DNA from 2 places in the Sporosarcina sp. QA0331 genome. Region 2 is predicted to be linked to the other one. Evidence: predicted binding sites of a transcription regulator. Region 2 holds the regulator's gene; the other holds the start of a gene.
What was found. The regulator LexA, encoded in region 2, represses DNA repair genes until DNA is damaged. The targets are predictions, from matches to a motif close to CGAACATATGTTCG.
Positions count from the first base shown of each region.

Region 1 (6,746 bases), 310 kb from region 2:
CCTTGCTGCGACCTCAAGTTCTTTCAATGCCATCCGCTTGACGGAGCCGCGCTGAGTGGCAATCAAAACGGATTCCGCTTCGTCGCGCACAACAAGCATAGATGCAAGCTTATCATTCGTTTTTAAATTGATGCCTTTTACACCTGCTGTCCGTACACCTGTAACCGACAATTCCGTAAGTGAGAAACGCAATCCATACGCCTGCTCGCTGAATAGGATGATATCTTCATCACCCGATACGAGCTGTACATCGACAAGCCGATCCCCTTTTTTCAAGTTCATCGCTTTAAACGTTCTAGAATAACGTTGTACTTGGAAGTCCGACAGCTTCGATACTTTGACGTTTCCGTTATCTGCAGCGGTAAGAACGAGTGTTTGGTCATCGAAGTTTTCGATACCGATTGCTGAGATGATTTCCTCATTCGGTTCCAATGAGATGATGCTTGATATATGCTGACCAAGATCACGCCAACGGATATCAGGCAGTTCATGCACGGGCTGATACAAGTAATTGCCTTGTGATGTGAACAATAGAAGGTGATGCTGCGTATTCATGACAGTTTCTAGCAGACTGTAATCGGACTCCTTCATCTCTTGTCCGGTGCCGTTTGAAGCACTGTACGAACGTATGCTCGTCCTTTTCACGTAACCATCTTTTGTAACCGATACGACGACTTCTTCGCTCGGAACGAGGATATCAAGATCCACTTTGATGTTTTCGATCTTCTCTTCAATGACAGATCTTCTTTGCTCGGAGAACTGTTTGCGGATTTCAAGTAATTCCTTCTTGATGACTGCTGAAAGTTTTTTATCACTTTTCAGAATGGCGTCAAGCTGCTCAATCAACTTTCTAAGCTCCGCGTCCTCTTTTTTGAGTTCGGTAATATCCGTATTCGTCAATCTGTACAATTGGAGAGATACAATCGCTTCCGCTTGCACTTCTGTAAATCCGAATTTCGATATAATATTATTTTTTGCATCGCGTTTGTCTTTCGATGCTCTAATCGTCTTGATCACTTCATCCAGGATAGATAGAGCTTTCATGAGACCTTCTACGATATGCAACCGGTCTTTCGCCTTCTGGATATCATACTCGGATCTTCTCGTAACGACATCCTTTTGATGGTCGATATAAGCATCCAATAGCATTGGCAAAGACATAAGAGTCGGCCTTCTATTAGAGATTGCTACCATATTGAAATTATACGTCACTTGAAGATCAGTATTTTTCAATAAATATTGTAAAATGGCATTGCCATCCATATCCTTCTTCAATTCGACTACAATTCGAAGCCCTGTACGGTCGGATTCATCACGTACGTCTGCAATACCATCGAGCTTTCGGTCCAATCGGAGTTCATCGATTTTCTTCACCAAATTTGCTTTGTTGACGTCGTATGGTATTTCAGTAATGACAATTTGCGATTTGCCTGCTTTCAACGATTCGATTTCCGATTTGGCACGGATGACAAATCGGCCTCTTCCTGTTTCATAGGCCGTCTTGATCCCATCCGTTCCTTGGATGATTGCGCCAGTAGGAAAATCTGGTCCTTTTAAGACCGTCATCAATTCCTCCACAGATACATCCGAATTATCCATTCTCATGAGTACCGCATCAATGACCTCGTGTAAAGCATGCGGCGGAATATCAGTCGCATATCCCGCAGAAATTCCTGTTGACCCGTTGACGAGCAAGTTCGGGAAACGAGAAGGCAATACGGTCGGTTCCGGCTCCGTATCATCGAAGTTTGGGATGAACTCTACCGTATTTTTACCTATATCACGCAGCATTTCCGCTGCAATCGCCGAAAGTCTTGCTTCCGTATACCGCATGGCAGCTGCCGGATCTCCGTCCACCGAACCGTTGTTCCCGTGCATTTCAATCATCAGATGGCGCAGCTTCCATTCTTGACTCATCCGCACCATCGCATCGTATACAGAAGTATCACCATGCGGATGGTAGTTGCCGATTACATTCCCGACTGTTTTCGCGGCTTTTCTAAATGTTTTATCGTGAGTGTTCCCTTCATGGAACATCGCGTAAAGAATCCTTCTTTGAACTGGCTTCAATCCGTCTCTAGCGTCTGGAAGCGCCCTGTCCTGAATGATGTATTTACTATAACGTCCAAAACGGTCGCCTATCACTTCTTCTAAAGGCAAGTCCTGGAATCGCTCAGTTGAAGTCATTCAAAATCCCCCTCAACATGCAAAAATTCATTTTCCAAAATATTATGGTCCTCGGTACCGAAATCGACGTTCGTTTCAATCCATTTCCTACGAGGCTCGACCTTGTCTCCCATGAGTGTGGTGACACGTCTTTCTGATTGTGCACCATCCTCTATTGTGACGCGGATAAGTGTACGGGTTTCAGGATTCATCGTCGTATCCCATAATTGATCGGCATTCATTTCACCGAGACCTTTATAACGCTGGAGCATATAGCCACGGCCGATTTTTTTGATTGCATCGTCAAGATCGGCTTCCGTCCATGCATACTCGACTTGTTCCTTTTTGCCTGTCCCTTTTGAGACTTTATAGAGCGGAGGAAGTGCGATGAATACTTTCCCTGCTTCGATTAGCGGCTTCATATAGCGATAGAAGAACGTAAGAAGAAGCACTTGGATATGCGCTCCGTCGGTATCGGCATCGGTCATGATGATTACTTTATCGTAAGCGATATCATCAATCTGAAAATCAGCGCCGACTCCTCCGCCAATCGCATGGATGATCGTATTGATCTCTTCGTTTTTCATAATATCTTCTAATTTAGCTTTTTCAGTATTAATTACTTTACCGCGGAGTGGCAAAATCGCTTGGAAAGTTCTGTCTCGGCCCTGTTTAGCTGAACCGCCGGCAGAATCCCCTTCGACTAGATAAAGCTCATTTTTTGAAGCGTTCCTCGATTGAGCAGGCGTCAGTTTCCCAGTAAGAAGCGTTTCCGACCGGCGGCGTTTCTTCCCGGTACGCGCATCTTCACGAGCCTTGCGCGCAGCTTCCCTAGCCTGTTGGGCACGAATCGCTTTTCGGATCAGATTTCCGCTTAGCTCGGCATTCTCTTCTAAGAAATAGAGCAACTGCTGGGAGATAATTGCATCCGCTGCCGTCCTTGCTTCACTCGTTCCCAATTTCCCCTTCGTCTGTCCTTCGAATTGAAGGATCTCTTCAGGAATTCGGACAGAAATAATCGCAGATATACCTTCCCGGATATCTGAACCATCTAGATTTTTATCTTTTTCCTTCAATATGCCGGTTTTCCTCGCATATTCATTGAATACCCGTGTCATTGCGGTCTTCGCGCCGGTTTCATGTGTTCCGCCATCTTTCGTTCGCACATTATTGACGAATGAAAGGATCGTCTCAGAATAGCCATCGCTGAATTGAAATGCAAATTCCACTTCAATTCCTTCGGCTACCCCTTCGAGATATGCAACATCATGTAGCGTATCTTTCTCTTCATTCAAATAGGAGATGAATGCTTCGATGCCGGTTTCGTAATGAAAAACATCATGCTTTTCAGTGCCTTCTTCTTTTAGGTCGATTTTCAAACCTTTCAAAAGGAATGCAGACTCCCGTAAACGTTCTGACAACAACTCATATTGATATTTGATCGTTGAGAAAATCGCTGGGTCCGGCTTGAAATGGATCAATGTCCCTTTTTCCCGTGTCGTTCCGATTTCTTCTAATGTAGTAACCGGTTTCCCGCCATTTTCGAATCGTTGCCTGAATTTCTTTCCATCACGAAAAATCGTCACTTCAAGCCACTCGGAAAGGGCATTGACGACTGATGCGCCTACGCCATGCAGGCCGCCACTCGTCTTGTAACCTCCCTGCCCAAACTTTCCGCCAGCGTGAAGGACGGTCAAAATGACTTCTACTGTTGGTTTTCCCGTCTTATGCATTCCCGTCGGCATTCCGCGTCCATAGTCGCGAACACCGATACTGCCGTCTTTGTGTATCGTAACGTCAATTTCAGAACCATATCCAGCAAGTGCTTCGTCAACTGCGTTATCGACGATTTCATAGACAAGATGATGAAGCCCCCTGGAATCCGTGGAACCGATATACATTCCTGGGCGTTTCCTTACAGCATCAAGGCCTTCCAGCACTTGAATCGAATCATCATCATATGTGTAAATTTCTTCTTTCTTCGTCAAATCGCAACCCCCATCAAACGAATGTTCTCTTTTTCTTTATATACTATCGTATCGCTTCCTGTAAAGCTTGTCAAATCAACGTTTCAGGAAGCTCGCTCAATTAATTGTATAGAAGAAACCTCCTGAATGCAATGAGATGAGGAAAATCTAGACAATATGCTTATTACATTACTTGACACATTCCATTGTCGGTATTCATCTGTTCTGCTAAACTAAAAACACATATATACTCATTTTAATAAAGGGGAGCGCCATGGAAATTATCATTCTTATACTAATCGCTTATTTACTCGGATCAATCCCATCTGCATTATGGGTCGGTAAACTGTTCTATGGAACCGATGTACGGCAGCATGGAAGCGGAAATCTTGGTGCCACGAACACTTTCAGGGTTTTAGGAAAGACAGCAGGTTTGATCGTCACCATCCTCGACATTTTAAAAGGGACAGCTGCCGTGCTACTTCCCCTTTTGCCTTACTTCAGTTCGGCAGAAATCCATCCACTTCTACTTGGTGTATGCGCAGTGATCGGCCATATGTTCCCTATCTTTGCGAAGTTCAAAGGGGGTAAAGCGGTTGCCACTTCGGGTGGTGTGTTGCTCGGCTATAACTGGCCTATTTTTATTATCGTACTGCTGACGTTCCTCCTTGCTTTAAAAATCACGAAGATGGTATCCCTATCGTCTATGATCGTGGCAGTAGTTGGATTCATTTACTGCATTGCCTACTATGTATGGACAGGAGATATTTATCTGATGATCATCGTCGGGCTGATGGGTGTTTTCATTTTCTATCGGCATAGGGCGAATATTGCTAGGATCAAAGCAGGAACTGAGCCAAAAGTGAAATGGTTATAATACAATGGAAGCAGAAACCGAAAGGCGGGATACAAAATGAAAATCGTTTTATCGGATGATGCACTGAAATGGTTTACGGAAGAGATGGAAGCTGAAACCGGCGATTATATTAAATTTTTTGCCCGATATGGCGGATCTAGTCCATTGCATGATGGGTTTTCGCTCGGCGTCATGAAAGAGCAGCCTGACGAATTGGCGGTCGAAACGGAGATGGCCGGTGTACATTTTTATATTGAAAATAGGGATTACTGGTTTTTCGATGAACATGACCTCCATGTAGACGTCAATCCCAAATTGAATGAACTTGTTTATACGTATAAAAAAGCGTGATGGCTCTGCCACACGCTTTTTTCGTTCCGTAATTTCCCATTTTTACGCTGTAATCTATTTGTAAAGAAGTCCGATAAGTCTTCTACTGGCTTGCAGTCTCGCAAACCGACTTTTCCTCAGGCAAATATTCCCTCCCAACCATCCTCATATTCCATGCTACTATCAGTCTCAGGTAAGACATCACTAATCTCAGGAGGCAAAACATGAAACGTAAACTTCTTTCAGCAGCATTAATCACTTGTGTCAGTGTCAGCTCCCTGGCCATTCCTTCGTACGATCAATCACAAACAGTCTCTGCCGCCACGATAACATCTCAAACATCGCAACAGGCTGTTGCAGCAAAAGCAGAGCAATTGATTCAAACGGCAAAGAGCTTGATCGGAAAATCGACATATAGTACGGCGGTATACAAGCCTACATATCCGTATAAGTTTTCTTGCGCCACTTTCCTTATGTATATCTTCGAGAAAAATGGCGTAGATCTTGCGACATACAATGAAGACTTCATGATGCAGCAAGGCACCGCGGTTGCAAAAGGGCAATGGCAAAAAGGGGATCTTCTCTTCTTTAGTAGTAAGGCATCGAAGATTCCAGATCACGTCGCTATGTATATCGGTGATAACAAAGTCATCCACATGGCAGATCCTAAACAAAACATCATCATTTCCGATTTGAACAGCAAACCATATTATACAGAAAACTATATCGGTGCACGCCGTGTGCTCCCTAGTTTGATGTCATCAAATCCGGCAACGAAAGGCGACAAAATTGTCAGCCTCGCCTATGATTTGAAAGATAAAGCAACGATCGGATCCGTGAACAATGAAAGCACTAAGAAGTTTACGAGCACCGGTTTCGTTAACTATGTATACAAAAACAACGGAGTCACATTGAATGCTTCAAGCTTAAAAGATCTTCAAAGCAAAGGGACAACTGTTTCCCGTTCTAACTTGAAGAAAGGTGATCTTGTCTTCTTCAATAGCGTGAAAGGGTCAACTACTCCTAGCCTTGTCGCTATTTATGCAGGTGATCATCGTCTTGTCCTCCCGAATTCAGGTGGTGTGATTACGCGAGTAATGCTTGTAGATTATTACAAAGATCATTACATTACTGCGAAAAGAGTGTTCACGAACAATACGTCAACTACTCCTTCCGTATCTAAACCGTCAACGACAACTCCAACTGTGTCTAAACCGTCAAGCACGACTTCAACATCAGCGGCAGACAAGGTTGTCAATTTCGCAAACAGCTTGACGAACAAAACGAAATTCGGATATGGATACAATGAAAGCACATTGACATTTACAGGTGCGGGTTTCACGTATTATGTATATAAAAAGCAAGGAATCGATTTGAAAAGCAAGTTGGCAAGTCAGCAAGCGCAAGCTGGAAAAGCTGTTTCGAAA
Region 1 is NZ_CM147850.1:1,818,088-1,824,833, forward strand. Features, by position in the region: gene parC (DNA topoisomerase IV subunit A) at 1-2,187, opposite strand, end outside; gene parE (DNA topoisomerase IV subunit B) at 2,184-4,154, opposite strand; gene plsY (glycerol-3-phosphate 1-O-acyltransferase PlsY) at 4,408-5,010, shown strand; gene AC0L13_RS08935 (HesB/YadR/YfhF family protein) at 5,047-5,340, shown strand; gene AC0L13_RS08940 (C40 family peptidase) at 5,544-6,746, shown strand, end outside.
Region 1: a site for LexA is predicted at 4,169-4,182, ahead of parE (DNA topoisomerase IV subunit B). Genes of this name have one in related genera too.

Region 2 (6,746 bases):
GGATTGGATAAAAAAAGAATGAAACAATCAAATAAAGTCATCGCAATTGTCGGACCGACTGCATCAGGTAAAACGGCATTAAGCATTGAGCTGGCCAAAAGGCTTGATGGAGAAATTATAAACGGCGATGCGATGCAAGTATATAAAGATTTAAATATCGGTACTGCGAAAATCACCGAAGATGAAAAAGAAGGGATTCCACATCATCTGTTCGACATTAAGGAACCGACAGATTCATTTTCCGTAGCGGAATACCAGTCGGCTGTTAGAAATTGCATCGAAGAAATCCAAAGTCGCGACAAACAACCGATCATCGTCGGAGGGACGGGCTTATATATCCAGTCGGTCCTATTCGATTTCAGATTTACCGACGAGGCAGGCGATGAAAAGATCAGAGCCGAGCTGGAAGAAGAACTGAAAACGGAAGGCGGGGCCGAACGTCTATACAACCGTCTTCAGAAACAGGACCCTGCTAGTGCGGAAAAAATTCATCCAAACAACCATCGACGTTTAATACGGGCGCTTGAAATAATTGAAGTGACCGGTAAAACGAAAATCGAGCACGAACAAGGGGCAGGTGCAGCGCCTAAATACGACCACCTCATTGTCGGTTTAGACTTGGACCGGGAAGTGCTCTATGAGAGGATCAATCGAAGAGTAGATCTCATGATGGAGGAGGGCTTGCTTGAAGAGGCTAAAGGTTTGTGGGAAAACGGCATCCGCGATGTCCAGTCGGTTCAAGCAATCGGATATAAGGAACTGTATCAGCATTTTGAAGGCTTCCTCACATTGGAAGAAGCGATCGACTTAATCAAAAAACATACTCGCCATTATGCGAAACGTCAAATGACGTATTTCAGAAACAAAGTGGAAATTTCCTGGTTCGATGCAAATTCGGACAAGGGAAAAAATATAGATGGAATTTTATCGATTTTGAAGGGTTTTGAAGAGGCGGAATCGAATAAGTAAAAAGGCAAGAGAAATATAGAAGCAATTGGAGGCTGGGGTGTATGTCACAAGGCAATATGCAAGAAACTTTTTTGAACTCATTACGGAAAAATAACACGTTCGTCACTGTATTTCTATTGAATGGTTTTCAGTTGAAAGGTCTTATCAAATCTTATGATAATTACACCGTTCTTTTGGAATCGGATGGCAAGCAGCAATTAATTTACAAGCACGCAATTTCAACATATGTTCCTGCAAAACCAGTCGTGTTAAAAGACGAAGAATAACAAGCATATGTCCCAATGAAGGAACAGGTTCAACTTGCCTGTTCCTTTTTCTAATGACAATATTACTTCTCGCCTCGAGGCAATTCCCACTGAAAACGATAGGAAAGAATCCGTAACGCCGCAACAACGACGAGCAGTGCGTATAATGCCCAATCGTAATTATGAAGTCCAATACCGACAAAAAATCCTGCTCCCGCCGCCCATACCGCATAGATGTCTTTCTTAAAGATAAGGGGGCGTCTGCCTGCTAGCAGATCTCTGATCACACCTCCGCCTGCGCCGGTCAAAACGGCAGCAACCATGACTGCATAAAGTGACATATTCATATTGACGGCTAGCATGGCCCCTTGAATTGCAAAGGCGGCGAGTCCGATGGCGTCAAAATAAGTGCCCCATCGATTCCAATGTCTGATTATAGATTTTGAAAAAAAGAAAATGAATGTAATTAAAATGGAAGCGACGACGAAAAGGAAGTTCTGGTTCCATAATACAGTAGCCGGAATACCGAGGAGAACGTTCCGGACAGCCCCTCCACCGAACGCCGTTACCATCCCTAATATATAAACACCGAAAATATCATATTTTTCTTCCTGTGCAACTAATGCTCCGGAAATGGCGAAAGCAGCCGTACCGATAAAACTGAAAACTTCCCAAGCCAATCACGTTCCTCCTCACTTCAAACAAAACAATTGTATATCAAAATATGGACTCCGCCAACACCAATCGTTTTTCATTGACCTATTCCATGAGACTGATAAGATATTATAGTGACTATTAGTAGGAATGAGGAAATTGAAATGATGATACATGAATTTACTTCCGAAATCGAAACGAAGGCGGAAGAAACTGAACAAACACTTGCCCCTTATTTTAAAGAAGTCGAAAAGACAGCTTTCTTCAATCAAAGGAAAGTACTAGCAGCATTCCGAAAAAATATGGTGAGTGATTTTCATCTAACCGGGTCGACAGGGTATGGGTATGATGATAGCGGCAGGGATGTGCTTGAACAAGTATATGCAGACACATTTGGCGCGGAAGCATGTCTCGTCCGCAATCAGATCATCTCAGGGACACACGCAATTTCTCTAAGCTTGTTCGGCGTATTAAGACCAGGCGATGAACTTCTCTATATAACAGGAAAACCATACGACACGTTGGAATCAATCGTATCCGGCAATGGCGAGGACACTGGATCGCTCATTGATTACGGAATTACATACAAGCACGTCGATTTGAAAGAAGACGGCTCCGTTGATTTCGAAGAAGTGAAGAAAAATATCCATAGTAAGACGAAAATGGTCGCTATACAACGTTCGAAAGGGTATTCGGACCGTCCTTCTTTCCTTGTTGATGAAATCGGTGAAATGGTACAATTCGTCAAATCGGTCAACCCTGATATTATCGTATTTGTCGATAATTGCTATGGCGAATTCGTTGAAACAAAAGAGCCGGTAGAAGTAGGGGCCGATCTGATGGCGGGATCGCTTATCAAAAATCCAGGAGGGGGCCTTGCAAGAACCGGCGGATACATTGCCGGACGTGCCGACCTAGTAAAAAAATGCGCTTATCGTATGACGTCGCCTGGAATCGGTGCAGAGGCGGGTGCATCACTTGATACGCTGCTGGAAATGTATCAAGGCTTCTTCCTTGCTCCTCACGTCGTCAGCCAAGCAGTGAAAGGCGCTCTCTTTACAGCTGGATTCCTCGATAGCTTTGGATTCGATACGACACCACATTATTCGGCTAAGCGAACAGATTTAATACAGTCCGTAAATTTCGGCAACGCTGAGCAGATGATCGCTTTCTGTCGGACGATTCAAGAAAACTCGCCAATCAATGCGCATTACGCCCCTGAACCGTCGTACATGCCGGGCTATTCCGATGACGTCATTATGGCTGCAGGAACGTTCATCCAAGGTTCCAGCATCGAGCTCACAGCAGATGGCCCGATCCGTCCGCCATACACGGCTTATGTACAAGGCGGTTTGACGTACGAACATGTGAAAGCGGCAGTTATGTCTTCTACAGATCAGTTATTAAAAGATAAGATGATTTGAGGTAGTTAATGAAATAGATAAGGCTGTCCGGACAGGTTACGTATAATCAACCATCTGGATAGCCTTGTTTTATTTGTATTCGCGATCATAACAATCATCAAGCGCTCAAAAATCCCGATAAGTGCTCATAAAACACCACATCAATAGAAAAAGACTGCCACAGAAAGTCGATCAATCGACTTTCGGGACAGTCCTTTTCTATTTACTTCATTAATGAATCTGGCGATAAACGCCGACGACTTTACCGAGAATGGAAACTGAATTGACGATGATAGGTTCCATCGATTCATTTTCCGGCTGCAAACGGAAATAATCCTTTTCTTTGAAGAAACGTTTCACCGTCGCCTCATCTTCTTCAGTCATCGCGACTACAATTTCTCCATTATTAGCCGTATGCGTCTGTTTTACGACGACATAATCCCCATTTAATATTCCAGCTTCTATCATACTATCTCCTACTATCTCCAGCATGAACAGTTTATCATCAGACGTGCCATATGTATCCGGCAACGGGAAATACTCTTCAATGTTCTCAATTGCAGTAATCGGCAATCCAGCGGTAACTTTTCCGACTAACGGAACATGCACAACGCCAGATTTAAGCGCAGTCAAACCTTCCGGATCTAGTATCTCGATTGCTCTTGGTTTTGTCGGGTCTCTGCGGATATAACCTTTACTTTCTAATCTAGCTAGATGTCCATGCACGGTTGAACTTGAAGCTAGTCCGACAGCCTCTCCAATTTCACGAACGGAAGGCGGATATCCTTTTAGTTTCACTTCATCTTTAATAAACGTTAGGATATCCTGCTGTCTCTTTGAAATTTTTTTCATTTTTCCACCCCTCCAATTAATAGAATCAATAATTAGCAAATGTGCGAACAAACGTCCGCATCCGCAATTGTTTCTTACAAAGAGTATAACAGGTGTTCGGGCAATTGGCAAACAAAGGTTCGAAAGTTTTGTTGACTTCTAAAAATACGTGTCCTATAATGGGAACAAGTATTCCGAACAAACATTCTTGGAGGGGTTTTTTTATGGCTTTCATTCAAAAATATGGCTTTATCCTTTTGATTCTACTTCTTTGCACTGCTTTTACAATTGCAGGCGTCATGAAAGAAACGAAGTCTGCTTCAGATTCGTTTATTGAAATTACAATATCGGAGGGCGATACTCTTTGGGGGTTAGCTAGAAATTATTCTGAACAAGATCACCCGAAAAAATGGATTGCAAAAGTAATGGAAATAAACGATATGGAATCCACGACGATCAAAACAGGAGAAACATTGAAATTACCGCAATTGGATCCGCTCTTGCAAGACACGATGATGACTGAATTGGCAGGAGAAGAATAATGGGAGATAAAATGAAGACATGCGTCATTTATTGCCGTGTCAGCACGGAAAAAGATTCACAAGAAGTCTCACTAGCGAGACAAGAAGAGGAACTGAACCGGCTTGCAGACGAACTAAGTTTGAAGGTTGTACATATATTTAAGGAAAAGCATAGCGGCTACGATATGGAACGGGAAGGGCTGCTAGACTTATTAGATTGCATACGCGATGAAAAGATAGATGCAATTCTAATCCAAGACGAAACTAGACTTGGCAGAGGAAACGCTAGAGTCGCTATCTTGCATTTGCTTGCAAAGACAAACACCGAAGTCATTACGAACCACGATAACGGTGCATTGAAGCTAAACGAGATGGACACAATGTTACTTGAAATATTGGCGATAGTCGAAGAATATCAACGGAAATTACATAATGCCAAGATTCGCAGAGGCATGAAACGTGCTGTCCGCGACGGATACAGGCCAGAACGAAATTTGAAAAATAAAGGCAATCTGGAAGGGCGCGAACGGAAAGAAGTCCCCCTCAGCGAAATCGTCTCATTACGGCAAAAAGGCCTTACCTTCGAAGAAATAGCAGGCGTATTAAGAGGCCTCGGCCATAACGTAAGCAAAGCAACGGTCCACCGTCGATATAAAGAATATGAACAAGAGCAGGAAGGCTGATTTGTTGCACTTCCTGCTCTTTTTGTATACCTTCAAAGTATAGTTTTAATAAGTTCCACTTATATTGTTTATTGGTTCTGTTATTAAGTATCTATAAGGATTGAAACGGAAGGTGGCGACTCCAGCGAACGCTGTCACGAAGAACGGCGTTTGCGAGTAAAAGCAAAGCGCAGCGTTACGAGCAGGGTGTGCTAGGCTGCCTTAATTTCTGCAAAAGCGCAGAAATAAGGCAAATCGAACTCTTCGTGGTTCGATTGGAAAGCGTCCACCTGAAGTGGAAATCCTGTTAACAATTTAATGTTGGAAAATTACTGGAGGAATTCGATGTTATCAAAAGATAAAATTAAACGTATCAACGAACTATCAAAAAAGTCGAAAACAATCGGCCTATCAATCGAAGAAGCAAAAGAACAAACACAACTGCGCAAAGAATACCTAGAAACATTCCGCTCATCCATGCGTGACACAATCGAAAACGTCAAAGTAATCGACCCCGAAGGCAATGACGTCACACCCGACAAAGTAAAAGACGCGCGCAATAAGAAGTTCCTCAACTGAACATCCGGACATAGAATGGATTGTATTTCATCTATGAATTGACTACACTATAGATGGTATAACAATTGCAACTACAAGATAATGCATGGGAAAGGATGTTCTGAATGACCGAAAAGATTGACCAACTAGCTATAAACACAATACGAACGCTATCCATCGATGCGATCGAAAAGGCGAATTCCGGCCACCCGGGATTGCCGATGGGCGCTGCTCCGATGGCTTACACATTATGGACGAAGCATATGCATCATAACCCTTCGAATCCTGAATGGTTCAACCGCGACCGATTTGTCCTCTCAGCAGGTCACGGCTCGATGCTGTTATATAGCTTACTCCACTTAAGCGGATACGGCTTGCCAATGGAGGAATTGAAAAACTTCCGCCAATGGGGATCAAAAACACCTGGTCATCCTGAATACGGCCACACAGTAGGTGTTGAAGCGACAACAGGACCGCTTGGTCAAGGTATCGGTATGGCGGTCGGTATGGCAATGGCTGAAAAGCATTTGGCAGCAACTTATAACCGTCCTGGTTTCGACGTCGTCGACCACCATACATTCGCTCTTTGCGGCGACGGTGACCTTATGGAAGGCGTGGCGGCAGAAGCAATTTCCCTTGCTGGCCATTTGCAACTAGAAAAATTGATCGTCCTTTATGACAGCAACGACATCTCCTTGGATGGGGATTTAGATATGTCATTCACGGAGAATATCCGGAAACGTTTCGAATCGTACGGCTGGAACTATATCCGTGTGGAAGACGGCAATAATATTGGCCTTATTTCAAAAGCGATTGAAGAGGCGAAAGGCAATTCAGGCGGCCCGACAATCATCGAAGTGAAGACGGTCATAGGATACGGTGCGCCGAATAAATCCGGAAAAG
Region 2 is NZ_CM147850.1:2,132,723-2,139,468, reverse strand. Features, by position in the region: gene AC0L13_RS10760 (lysophospholipase) at 1-22, shown strand, start outside; gene miaA (tRNA (adenosine(37)-N6)-dimethylallyltransferase MiaA) at 19-969, shown strand; gene hfq (RNA chaperone Hfq) at 1,011-1,235, shown strand; gene AC0L13_RS10745 (trimeric intracellular cation channel family protein) at 1,298-1,894, opposite strand; gene AC0L13_RS10740 (methionine gamma-lyase family protein) at 2,033-3,292, shown strand; gene lexA (transcriptional repressor LexA) at 3,503-4,123, opposite strand; gene yneA (cell division suppressor protein YneA) at 4,327-4,644, shown strand; gene AC0L13_RS10725 (YneB family resolvase-like protein) at 4,644-5,306, shown strand; gene AC0L13_RS10720 (DUF896 domain-containing protein) at 5,631-5,864, shown strand; gene tkt (transketolase) at 5,969-6,746, shown strand, end outside.